DNA from 2 places in the Halomonas sp. AOP22-C1-8 genome. Region 1 is predicted to be linked to the other one. Evidence: predicted binding sites of a transcription regulator. Region 1 holds the regulator's gene; the other holds the start of a gene.

What was found. The regulator sigma-54, encoded in region 1, starts transcription at its own class of promoters, with help from an activator protein. The targets are predictions, from matches to a motif close to TGGCACNNNNNTTGCTNT.
Region 2: atzF (allophanate hydrolase) is a predicted target of sigma-54. The motif match lies at 3,669-3,686, and genes of this name have one in related genera.

What each region holds. Positions count from the first base shown of each region.
Region 1 is NZ_JBQSYD010000003.1:47,803-53,306, reverse strand. It holds gene ACT3TY_RS02480 (KdsC family phosphatase) at 1-67, shown strand, start outside; gene lptC (LPS export ABC transporter periplasmic protein LptC) at 67-639, shown strand; gene lptA (lipopolysaccharide transport periplasmic protein LptA) at 648-1,139, shown strand; gene lptB (LPS export ABC transporter ATP-binding protein) at 1,149-1,898, shown strand; gene ACT3TY_RS02460 (RNA polymerase factor sigma-54) at 2,022-3,434, shown strand; gene hpf (ribosome hibernation-promoting factor, HPF/YfiA family) at 3,533-3,841, shown strand; gene ACT3TY_RS02450 (PTS sugar transporter subunit IIA) at 3,846-4,316, shown strand; gene rapZ (RNase adapter RapZ) at 4,384-5,298, shown strand.
Region 2 is NZ_JBQSYD010000006.1:93,702-99,205, forward strand. It holds gene uca (urea carboxylase) at 1-1,772, opposite strand, end outside; gene atzF (allophanate hydrolase) at 1,787-3,628, opposite strand; gene urtA (urea ABC transporter substrate-binding protein) at 4,000-5,319, shown strand; gene urtB (urea ABC transporter permease subunit UrtB) at 5,404-5,504, shown strand, end outside.

The sequences.
Region 1 (5,504 bases):
TACATTACTTGAAGCGCAGGGCCACTGGAGTACTGTTCTTGAGTCGTATTTGAATGGTCGCGTGTAATGTTTCAAAGAACCAAGAAACGCGTCGGGTTAACGGCCCTGGTGGTCGCTTTAGGGGGGCTGCTAGTATGGCTGGACCCACGCGGCCCGGAAGACCGGCCCGTTGACGAAGAAGCGCAGGCTGAAGAGCCTGGCCACGTGCTGGAAAATGCCGAGATCACGCTGTTTGGTGAAACAGGGCATATCCAGCAGTCGCTGTCCGCGCCTTTATTGGTTTACATACCACAAAGCACCCAGGCCGAAGTCACTCAACCCGAAGCGACACTGTTTGATAGTGATAACCGAGAGTGGCTCGCTCACGCCAACGAAGGCGTTCTGAACACGGCCACCCAAGCACTAACACTGTCTGGTGATGCACAGCTCCTGGCGCCTACAGAAGGCTGGCAGCTTGATACTGAGTTATTACATTATGATGGGGTAGCGCGTCATGTCTGGAGCGAGGCGCCCGCCGTGTTTCAGCAGCCACCTCAACGAATGAGCGCATCACGTATGGATGTTTGGCTTGATGATAGCCAGGTCCGACTAACCGATAACGTCCGCGGCCATCACCCCCCCGCAACACAAAATCCTTAGGAGTCGCTATGAACGCTTTTATTCGCACCGCGCTTTTCGCCCTTGCGGTGCCGCTATCGGCAGCGGCCCAGACAAGCCAAGCCCCCATTGAAGTAGAAGCCGACCAGCTAGACCTTGATCAGCGTGCAGGCACTGCCGTTTATTCAGGCGATGTCAATATTCGCCAAGGCAGTATGCAACTACGTGGTGATCGCGTTGAAATTATCCGTAACGACGCGGGTGAGCTTTCTCGCGCTATTGCCACCGGAGAGCGCGCCTACCTACGCAATCAACTCGATGATCAGGACGCACCGATGGAAGGATGGGCACGCCGCGTGGTTTATCACGTAGCAGAGCGGCGTGTAGAGCTTATTGACCAGGCCGAACTGACCCAAGCGGGTGATCAGTTTACCGGTGGCCGCCTGGAATACTTCATTGACCGCGAAGTGGTGCAGGCACGCTCCGATGTAAACGGTAGCGAGCCGCAGCGTATTCGTATGACGCTTCAGCCAGCGCAATAGGAGTCAACCATGTCTATTGCGGAAGCACCACCCATAAAAACCCTTTACGCCAATCACTTGGCAAAAAGCTATAAGCGCCGCCGCGTGGTTAAAGACATTAGCCTGGAGATTGCTCAAGGCAGCGTGGTAGGCCTGCTTGGCCCTAACGGCGCGGGTAAAACCACATCGTTTTATATGATTGTGGGCCTGGTGAAGTCTGATGCGGGTACGGTGCGTATCGACGAGCAAGACTTAACCCGCGTTCCCATGCACGAACGCGCGATGGCCGGCATTGGCTATCTACCCCAGGAAGCGTCTATTTTTCGCAAGCTATCGGTTGCGGATAATATTATGGCGATTCTGGAAACCCGCAAAGATCTGGACAGGGCAGGACGAGAGCAGCGGCTTGAGGCCCTGCTTGACGACTTTCATATTACCCACATCCGTGACAACCTGGGCATGAGCCTTTCCGGCGGCGAGCGGCGGCGCGTCGAAATTGCCCGCTCCTTGGCCACAGAGCCCGCGTTTATCTTGCTGGACGAGCCATTTGCAGGTGTCGATCCCATCTCGGTTGGTGAAATCAAGAGCATTATTCGCGCCTTAAAACAGCGCCACATTGGCGTGCTAATTACTGATCATAACGTCCGAGAAACACTGGATATTTGCGATATCGCCTATATTGTCGGTGACGGCCACATTATTGCTGGCGGCAGCCCTCAGACTATCCTTGATAACCAAAAAGTGAGGGAAGTTTACCTGGGTGCTGATTTTCGCTTATGAATTTAATTTCACCGCTAAACAGTGATCTGCAGTAAAAATTTTATCAGTGGCATGCTTATTGCACTTGCACAACAACATGACTCGCACTAGGGTGAAGCTTTCCGATTAACGAGTGGTTCTCAGATGGTCATGAAAGCTTCTCTCCAATTGCGTATCGGTACGCAGCTGACCATGACACCTCAGCTGCAGCAAGCGATTGCACTGCTACAGCTATCGACATTGGATCTACGTCAGGAAATTCAGCAGGCACTGGATGCCAACCCAATGCTGGAGCAGGAAGACGAGTTCGGCGAGCAGGCGACCGTCGAAACACCTGACGAGGAGTGGTCAGAAAGCATTCCCGAGGAACTCTCTGTCGATAGCGACTGGTCTGACACTTACCAGGACATGGGTAGCTCTGGCAGCAGCGAAGGCCCCGATTTTGAACGCCAGGCCGCGGGACAAAGCCTGCATGGACATCTCCTTTGGCAGCTGGCGATGACCGACTTTACGGCTCGTGAGCAGCTAATCGCCGAAAGTCTGATTGATGCACTGGACGCCAATGGCTACCTGACGCAGCCGCTCAACGATATCCGCGATGGGTTACGTGCTCAGAGCATCGAAGGTCTCAGCCAGCGAGAGTTAGAGACCACTCTGATGCGCTTACAGCAGTTCGAGCCAACGGGCGTCTTCGCCCGTGACTTGCGCGAATGTTTGATGCTTCAGTTAGCAACGCTCCCCGACGACACGCCCCTACTGGTTCCCGCGCGCCGATTGGTTCGCCAGTTTCTTGAAGCGCTGGGCAAAAATGACATTCGCCTATTAAAGCGCCGCCTAAGCCTGGACGATGAGCAGCTAGACGATGTGATCGGTCTGATCCGAAGCCTGGACCCACGCCCAGGCAGCGCTTATGGCGTCACCGACGATAGCTATATCACGCCCGACCTGGTCGTACGTCATGATCATGAAGGCTGGCACCTGGAGCTTAACCCTGAAGCCCTGCCCCGGCTGCGTATCCAGCCCGACTACGCCAGCTTAATCAAGCGTGCAGACAAGAGTCAGGATAACCAGTTTTTAAAAGAGCACTTGCAAGAAGCGCGCTGGCTAATCAAAAGCCTGTCCAGCCGCAACGACACGCTTCTACGCGTAGGGCGCGAGATTATCACTCGCCAAATCGGTTTTTTAGAGCACGGTGAAGAAGCGATGAAGCCGTTGATTCTTGCCGATATTGCCGAGGCGGTTGAGATGCACGAATCAACCATTTCTCGGGTCACCACACAAAAATATATCCATACCCCACGGGGCGTATTCGAACTCAAGTACTTTTTCTCAAGCCAAATTAGCGGGCAGGATGGCGCAGACAGCCACTCAAGCACCGCGATTCGCGCCCGGCTTAAAAAGTTGATTCAAGATGAGCCTCCCGGCAAACCTCTTTCGGACAGTCGTTTGGTGACATTACTGGGAGATGGCGGCATCACAGTGGCACGCCGTACGGTGGCGAAATATCGTGAGTCGCTGGGCATTCCCTCATCAAGTGAACGTCGTCGTTTGCGTTAGTCGTTACAAGAGAAATGGCAAAACTCGCGACAGGGGCTTTGCAACACCGTAAAAAGGGTTACAATCGAAATTCAGTCCGATGGATAAGGAGCACGTCAATGCAAGTAAATATCACGGGTCATCATGTAGAACTGACTGACGCCTTGCGTGACTACGTTAATGAAAAACTTGAACGCATCGAACGTCATTACGACCACATCACCACGGTACAAGTCACCTTATCTATTGAGAAGGAGCGCCAACATGCCGCGTGCACCCTTCATGCGGCAGGCGCCGACTTACATGCCGACGCCGAAGATGTCGATATGTATGCCGCTATTGACGCCTTAGCAGACAAAATTGATCGTCAACTCGTTAAGCACAAGGAAAAAGCACAAGCTCGCGCCCAAGGCGCTGGCGTGCGTTAATTCAATGACGTTGGAAACCATCCTCCCCCCGGAGCGCGTACTTTACGACGTGCCCGGGGGCAGCAAAAAGCGGGTGCTGGAGTTTTTCAGCACCTTTATCGCTCAAAATACACCCAGTCTGGATAGCCAGGAAGTTTTCAGCCGACTGATCGGCCGGGAACGTCTTGGCAGCACGGGGATCGGTAACGGCGTCGCCATCCCCCATGCGCGCAGCCCACATTGCGTTACGCCTATTGCGGGTTTTTTAAAATTATCAGAACCTATTGATTTTGATGCTATTGATGGCGACCCGGTCGACCTCGTCTTTGTGCTGCTGGTTCCCGAAGAGGCTGACGACACGCATTTGTCGCTTTTGGGACAAGTGGCCACCATTATGAATGATGCGAGCACACGCCAGGCATTACGCAAAACCAGCAGCCAGCACGATTTGCTTGACCTGCTAATGGGCAAGATTCGCGAACAGGCCGCTCCATAATCGCCCATAACGACTAACACATTTTCATGCGTTATCCCTTTTATACGTTCAATCAGAGAGAGCCACTATGCAACTGGTGATTATTAGCGGCCGCTCTGGCTCTGGCAAATCAATCGCATTACAAGCGCTGGAAGATATTGGCTATTACGCCATTGATAATCTCCCCGCCATGTTGCTTGGTTCTTTGATTGACGAACTCCGTGACGAGGGTGAACGTACACATCTAGCGGTCAGTATCGATGCCCGCAACCTGCCAGCGGCGCTTGAGCGCCTTCCCGCACTGCTTGAAGAGCTGCGCGCGCGGCCTATAGATTGTCAGGTTATCTATCTAACCACCGATTCACGTATTTTACTGGAACGCTATTCTGCGACACGGCGACGCCATCCGTTAACGCGCAACAGTGATATGACGCTTGAAGAGGCGATAGAGAAAGAGGAAGAGACGCTCAACGAAATACGTGACTTGGCCGACCTGCGGATTGATACATCACGCTTATCGGTCCACGACCTGCGTCGGCGCATTTCAGACCAGGTAGCCCACCAGCGCAAGGACCAGCTAACACTCACCTTTGAGTCGTTCGGCTACAAGCATGGCGTACCCATGGATGCAGATTTAGTCTTTGATGTACGCTGCCTGCCCAACCCTTATTGGGACCCAACGCTACGCCAGTACACAGGACGTGATGCCACGATTATTGCGTTTCTGCGCGGCTACCCGATTGTCGAAGAGATGAGCCATGATATTCAGGCTATGCTTGAGCGCTGGCTGCCTGCTTACCAAAATAGTCAGCGCAGCTATATGACGGTGGCTATTGGCTGTACCGGCGGGCAGCACCGTTCTGTGTATATTGCCGAACAGCTGGCGCAAAAGCTGGCACCGCTCATCGGCGAAGTCCAGTTGCGTCACCGAGAATTGGAGCTGCAATACACGCTACGAGGAACCCGGGCAGAGCCACCGACGGCTTCTCCATTTTCCGAGTAGACGCCCAGCCCTACGTAAACGCTTATGCCACAGGGTTTGTACGAAAAGTCGCTGAGCGAAGGCCAGACAAGGCAAAAATCAGCGAAAAAACGGACCGAGCTCGCGCACGAGTTTACATGTGTAAATGAGTATCTTGATCGGACTCGCGCACGAGCTGATTTTAACGCCGTATGGTCAAGCGCAAGCAGTTTTCGTACAAAGCCTAA
Region 2 (5,504 bases), on a different contig from region 1:
CGTCCGCCGTGACCGCCAAACTGGCCGAGGGCAAAGGTTGCCCGGCTGCCAAGATACACTGGTACATCGAATCCGCCACGCACGGCAAGGTAAGTGCGGCATCCCTGGCTGGCCTTGCCCACCACGAGCGTTTGGCCGACGTTGACGTGGATAGGCGTCCAGAAATCCACTGGGGTATTGTCGAGCGTAGCGTCGGTAACGGCGCCGGTCAGCGCCACGACGGTTGCCTGATGAAACGTAAGGCTTGGGCCTATCAGCGTAGCTTCCAGCCCGGCAGCCTCCGGGTGGTTACCGACAATCCGGTTGGCGAGGCGAAAGGCGAAGTCATCCATCGGGCCGCTGGGCGGCACACCGATGTTCCAGTAGCCGACCCGTCCCGGGAAGTCCTGCACCGTGGTGTAAGTGCCTGGGTAGACCACTTCGGCAACGCAGGGCTGAAAGTGAAAGCTTTCCAACGCGCGAGTCGAGACCTTGCCTTCGGCAAAGCTCGCCTGGGCAACCACCTGACGCAGGTAGTCAAGGTTGGTGGCAATACCCATCAGGCGGGTTTCATCCAGTGCTTTACGCAGCTTGGCCAGAGCATCCGCGCGGTCGTTACCATGCACGATCAGCTTGGCGATCATGGGGTCGTAGTGAGCGGATACCTGGCTGCCATTTTCGACCCAGGTGTCGATACGCACGCCATCACCGGGCCAGTGTACGTCGGTTAGTTCCCCGGGCGAGGGCTGAAAATCCTTTAACGGGTTTTCGGCATAGATGCGCACTTCCATGGCCGCACCGTTCAAGCTGAGCGTAACATTAGCCAGGTCCAGGTGGTCGCCCGCGGCAATCTTGAGCATCCATTCGATCAGGTCAAGGCCGGTCACGGCTTCGGTGATAGGGTGTTCTACCTGCAGTCGGGTGTTGACCTCCAGAAAGTAGAACTCATCACGCTCGGCGTCGTAGATGTACTCAACGGTACCCGCTGAACGGTAGTTGACCGATTCACCCAGCGCCACGGCCGCATCCAGCATCTTTTGGCGGGTGGCCGCGGGCAGGTTGGGGGCTGGCGTCTCTTCCACGACTTTCTGGTTGCGGCGTTGCAATGAGCAGTCACGCTCGCCTAATGCCACCACGTTGCCGTGGCCATCGCCGATAATCTGGACTTCCACGTGGCGGGCACGGGCGATAAAGCGCTCAAGGAAGACGCCGCTGTCGTTAAAGAAGTTTTTGCCCTGGCGTTGAACGGTTTCAAAAGCGTCTTGCAGTTCTTTGGCGCTATTGCAGCGCGTCAGGCCAATCCCGCCGCCGCCCGCGGTGCTTTTGAGCATTACCGGGTAGCCCAGGCGTTCAGCGGTGGTAAGCGCCTCTTCTACGCTGTCGAGCAGGCCGCTGCCTGGGGCTAGCGGCACGCCTGCCGCTTCGGCCAACTCACGGGCGCGGTGCTTTAGTCCGAACTCGCGCATTTGTGTAGGCGTGGGGCCGATAAAAACGATACCTTCACGCCCACAGGTTTCGGCAAAGTCAGCGTTTTCAGACAGAAAGCCGTACCCGGGAATAATGGCCTGCGCGCCGGTCTTTCGGGCGGCATCAAGAATCTGGCGCTTGTCCAGGTAGGTTTCACTGGCGCCGTTGCCCGTAAGGGCCACGGCTTCGCTGGCGCTTTCCACATGCAGGCTGTGGCGGTCTTCATGGGAATAAACGGCAACGCTGCCGACACCGAGCGCTTTTAAGGTGCGGTTGGTACGTACGGCGATTTCACCGCGGTTGGCAACTAATACTTTATTGAACATGGGTCATAGCCTCGTTATGCGTGGGAGGTTTGGGCCTTGATGTAGGCACGCCAGCCACCAAACTCGGTGACATCCTGAGCATCCGTGGTTCCATGCCCTTCGCAGATAAAGCCGTTGACCCAGCGGCCGTCGGCAAGCTCGACACTCCCGATACCCAGCGGCGGGGGAATCAGATCAACAAACGAGCCAAATTCCGACGCGGCCATTTCCCATACTTCAACAATGATGGCGGCACCATTTTCGTGAACGCGCTGCAGGCCGGGCTTGGGCGGTACCGTGTTGGGCAGGGCAAACAGGCGGTAATTGGCGGACGTTGTCGTGGATGCCACGCGCCAGGCATAGCGCTCGGTCAGTTGGGTATTCAGCGGCATGCCGGAAAGATGAGCACCTACCACAGCGACTTGAACGGTGGGGACGGCAAAGGTGGTATGAACGGTCTCCGGCGGGCGTGCCTGGTCAGTGGCACCCAGCGGCGTCGGGTGGGCATTTAGCCAGCGGCTGGCCAGTGCCTGTAGTTCCCGATCCTTCCAGGCGCCGCTCACCAGGGTGACGCCAAAAGGTAGTCCATCGTCGCGGAACCCGGCGGGTACCGCCAATGCGCAAAAATCGGCCAGGTTAACGAAATTGGTATAGGTGCCGAGCTGGCTATTGAGCGTTACCGGGTCGGCATTCACTGATGCGATAGTGGGCGCGGTAGGGGCGGTGGGGACTAACAGACCATCGATATCATCCAAGAGGCTATCGATCACCCGAACCAGCTCTTCCTTGCGGTATTGCGCCTTGAACGTATCGGTGGCGCTGAATTTACCCGCGTTACTAATAATGCCGCGCACCACGTCATTCATGTTCTGGGCATGTTCGGCCATGAAGGTTTCCACGGCGGCGTGGCGCTCCGCTACCCACGGCCCTTCGTAAAGCAGGGCTGCCAGTTCAAGCATGGGGGCAAAATCAAGTTCTACGAGCGTTACCCCTTCAAGCTTTTGCCATTTCTCCACTGCCGTTTGCCAAGCGGTTTCGGCCGCCACGTCGCCGAAGAACTGAGGCGACTGGGGGATGGCAAGCCTGGTTAGCGGACCAGGGCGGCGCATGGCCGGGGCATCCGGGGGAAGGGCGCTTGGCGCCTTGCGTGAGAAAGCGTCGGCAGGCTCGAAGCCGGCCATCAGCTCGGCGATCTGCCCGGCATCATTGACAGTCAACGAGAAGATGGAGACACAGTCCAGCGAACGGCACGCCGGTACCACCCCATCGATGCTGAACAGGCCTTTGGTGGGTTTAAGCCCGACCAGGTTATTCAAGCCGGCGGGCACGCGACCGGAGCCTGCCGTGTCGGTACCCAGTGAGAACGGCACTAGCCCGCGTGCCACCACGGACGCCGACCCAGAACTTGAGCCGCCGCTCACCACTTCAGGATTGAAGCTATTGGCCACGGCACCAAACGGAGAGCGGGTACCCACCAGGCCGGTGGCAAACTGATCCAGATTGGTCTTGCCGATGAGTACTGCGCCCGCGGTGAGCAGCTTATCAATCAGAGCAGCGTCACGGGTGGGTTGATAGGCATAGGCCGGGCAGCCCGCCGTGGTGGCAAACCCAGCGGCATCAATGTTGTCTTTCGCCGCAAACGGAATGCCGTAAAGCGGCAGCTTGTCTATCTTGCCGCCCGCCTCGTCCAGGCGTGTTTGAAGTGCTGCCAGGGCATGAGCCAGCCCCTCTTGGTCGAGAAGTGAAATCCAGGCATTGTCGGTACTGTCAGGTTTGGCGAGTTGCGTGATCAACTCACCGAGTAAGGCTTCCGGGGTTGCGCCCTCGTTATATGCCTGCCGCCATTGTTCGAGTGTCCAGCCGCGTGTGGTCATCATGTTTGGCCCTTGGTTATTCATGGTCTTGTATACAAGGCATTTTGCAAACCACAGGCCAAGAAAACGCTAAATGTTTTAAAAACAGAAGCTTGGCGATAAAAGGATAAAAATGAACAGTTTTTATGCACTTTTATCGTGCGAATCAGACCGCTTTAGCACCAATGAAGCGCTTTAAGACCCTGAATCAAAGATGGAAAACTCCTGTAAAACAACTTGTATACTTTTTATATGGTTGAATTTTTTATGTTTTTTTAAAGTGTGGAACGCATCGTGCAATGTGCAGGACGAGTTACAGGCGCTTTCAGGCAATTGAGTACACCTGATTAATGACAAATATCTAGCTGCCCGCTTGCAGCTTGGGGATGCGAAACATGAACTTGAAAAAACAGGCACTGCTGGGTCTTTCTGCACTGGCCCTTTCGGTATCGTTTCATGCGTCAGCCAATGATGACCCTATCAAGGTGGGTATCCTTCACTCCCTTTCCGGCACCATGGCTATCAGTGAGTCGACGTTAAAAGACACTGTTGAAATGCTGATCCAGCAGCAGAACGAAGCCGGTGGTCTGCTGGGTCGTCAGCTGGAAGCCGTGGTAGTGGACCCGGCCTCCAACTGGCCGCTGTTTGCCGAACGCGCCCGCGAGCTGCTGGCCCAGTATGAGGTAGACGTGGTGTTCGGCAACTGGACATCGGTATCACGTAAAGCGGTGCTGCCGGTGTTTGAAGAACTCAATGGTCTGTTGTTCTACCCGGTGCAGTACGAGGGAGAAGAGTCGTCTGCAAACGTCTTCTATACCGGTGCCGCGCCCAACCAACAGGCGATTCCCGCTGTCGAGTATTTGATTAACGAAGTCGGCATTGAGCGCTTTGCTCTGGTGGGTACCGACTATGTCTATCCGCGCACCACCAACCGCATTCTCGAAGCGTTTCTGAAAGATGAGCACGGCGTGGCAGGCGACGACATCATGGTCAACTACACGCCCTTCGGCCACTCCGACTGGCAGAACATCGTCTCCGAGATTCGTCGCTTCGGTGAAGAGGGCAAGTCTACCGCGGTGATCTCGACCATCAACGGCGACGCCAACGTGCCGTTCTACCGCGAGCTTGCCAACCAGGGTATTGATGCCGCTGATATTCCAGTGATTGCGTTTTCGGTAGGTGAGCAGGAGCTTTCCGGTATCGACACTGCGCCGCTCGTTGGCCATCTGGCTGCCTGGAACTACTTCATGAGCGTGGATACCGATGACAACTACGACTTTATCGACGCCTGGATTGAGCACACCGGTAATGAAGAAGCGGTCACCAACGACCCAATGGAAGCCCATTACATCGGTTTCAACATGTGGGCCGAGGCGGTGCGTAAAGCGGGTACCACCGATGTAGGCGCGGTGAAGGATGCCATTATCGGCGTGAGTGTGCCCAATCTCTCGGGTGGCTATGCGGCGATGATGCCCAACCACCACATCACTAAGCCGGTACTGATTGGCGAAGTGCAGGACAATGGCCAGTTCGATATCGTCTGGCAAACGCCCTCAACCGTTGCCGGCGATGCCTGGTCCGACTACTTGCCCGGCTCGCGCGACCTGATTGCCGATTGGCGCAAGCCCATGGAGTGCGGCAACTTCAACGTTGTGAACGGCTCATGCGGTGGCAGCACCGCTACTGAAGAAGCCGAAGCGGCGCTCGCCGAATAATACTGGCCACCCCTTGCCGCCCGCCTGATCGGGCGGCAAGGGAGCACGCTAACTCTCCACCTTGACCACCAAAGGAACAACCCCATGAGGCGTTTCCTTTCCTGGGGGTTTTTGTGCGCTGTGTTGTTGGGCATAACACTCAACGTACAGGCACAGACAGGCCCCGATACTTCTGATAATGACGC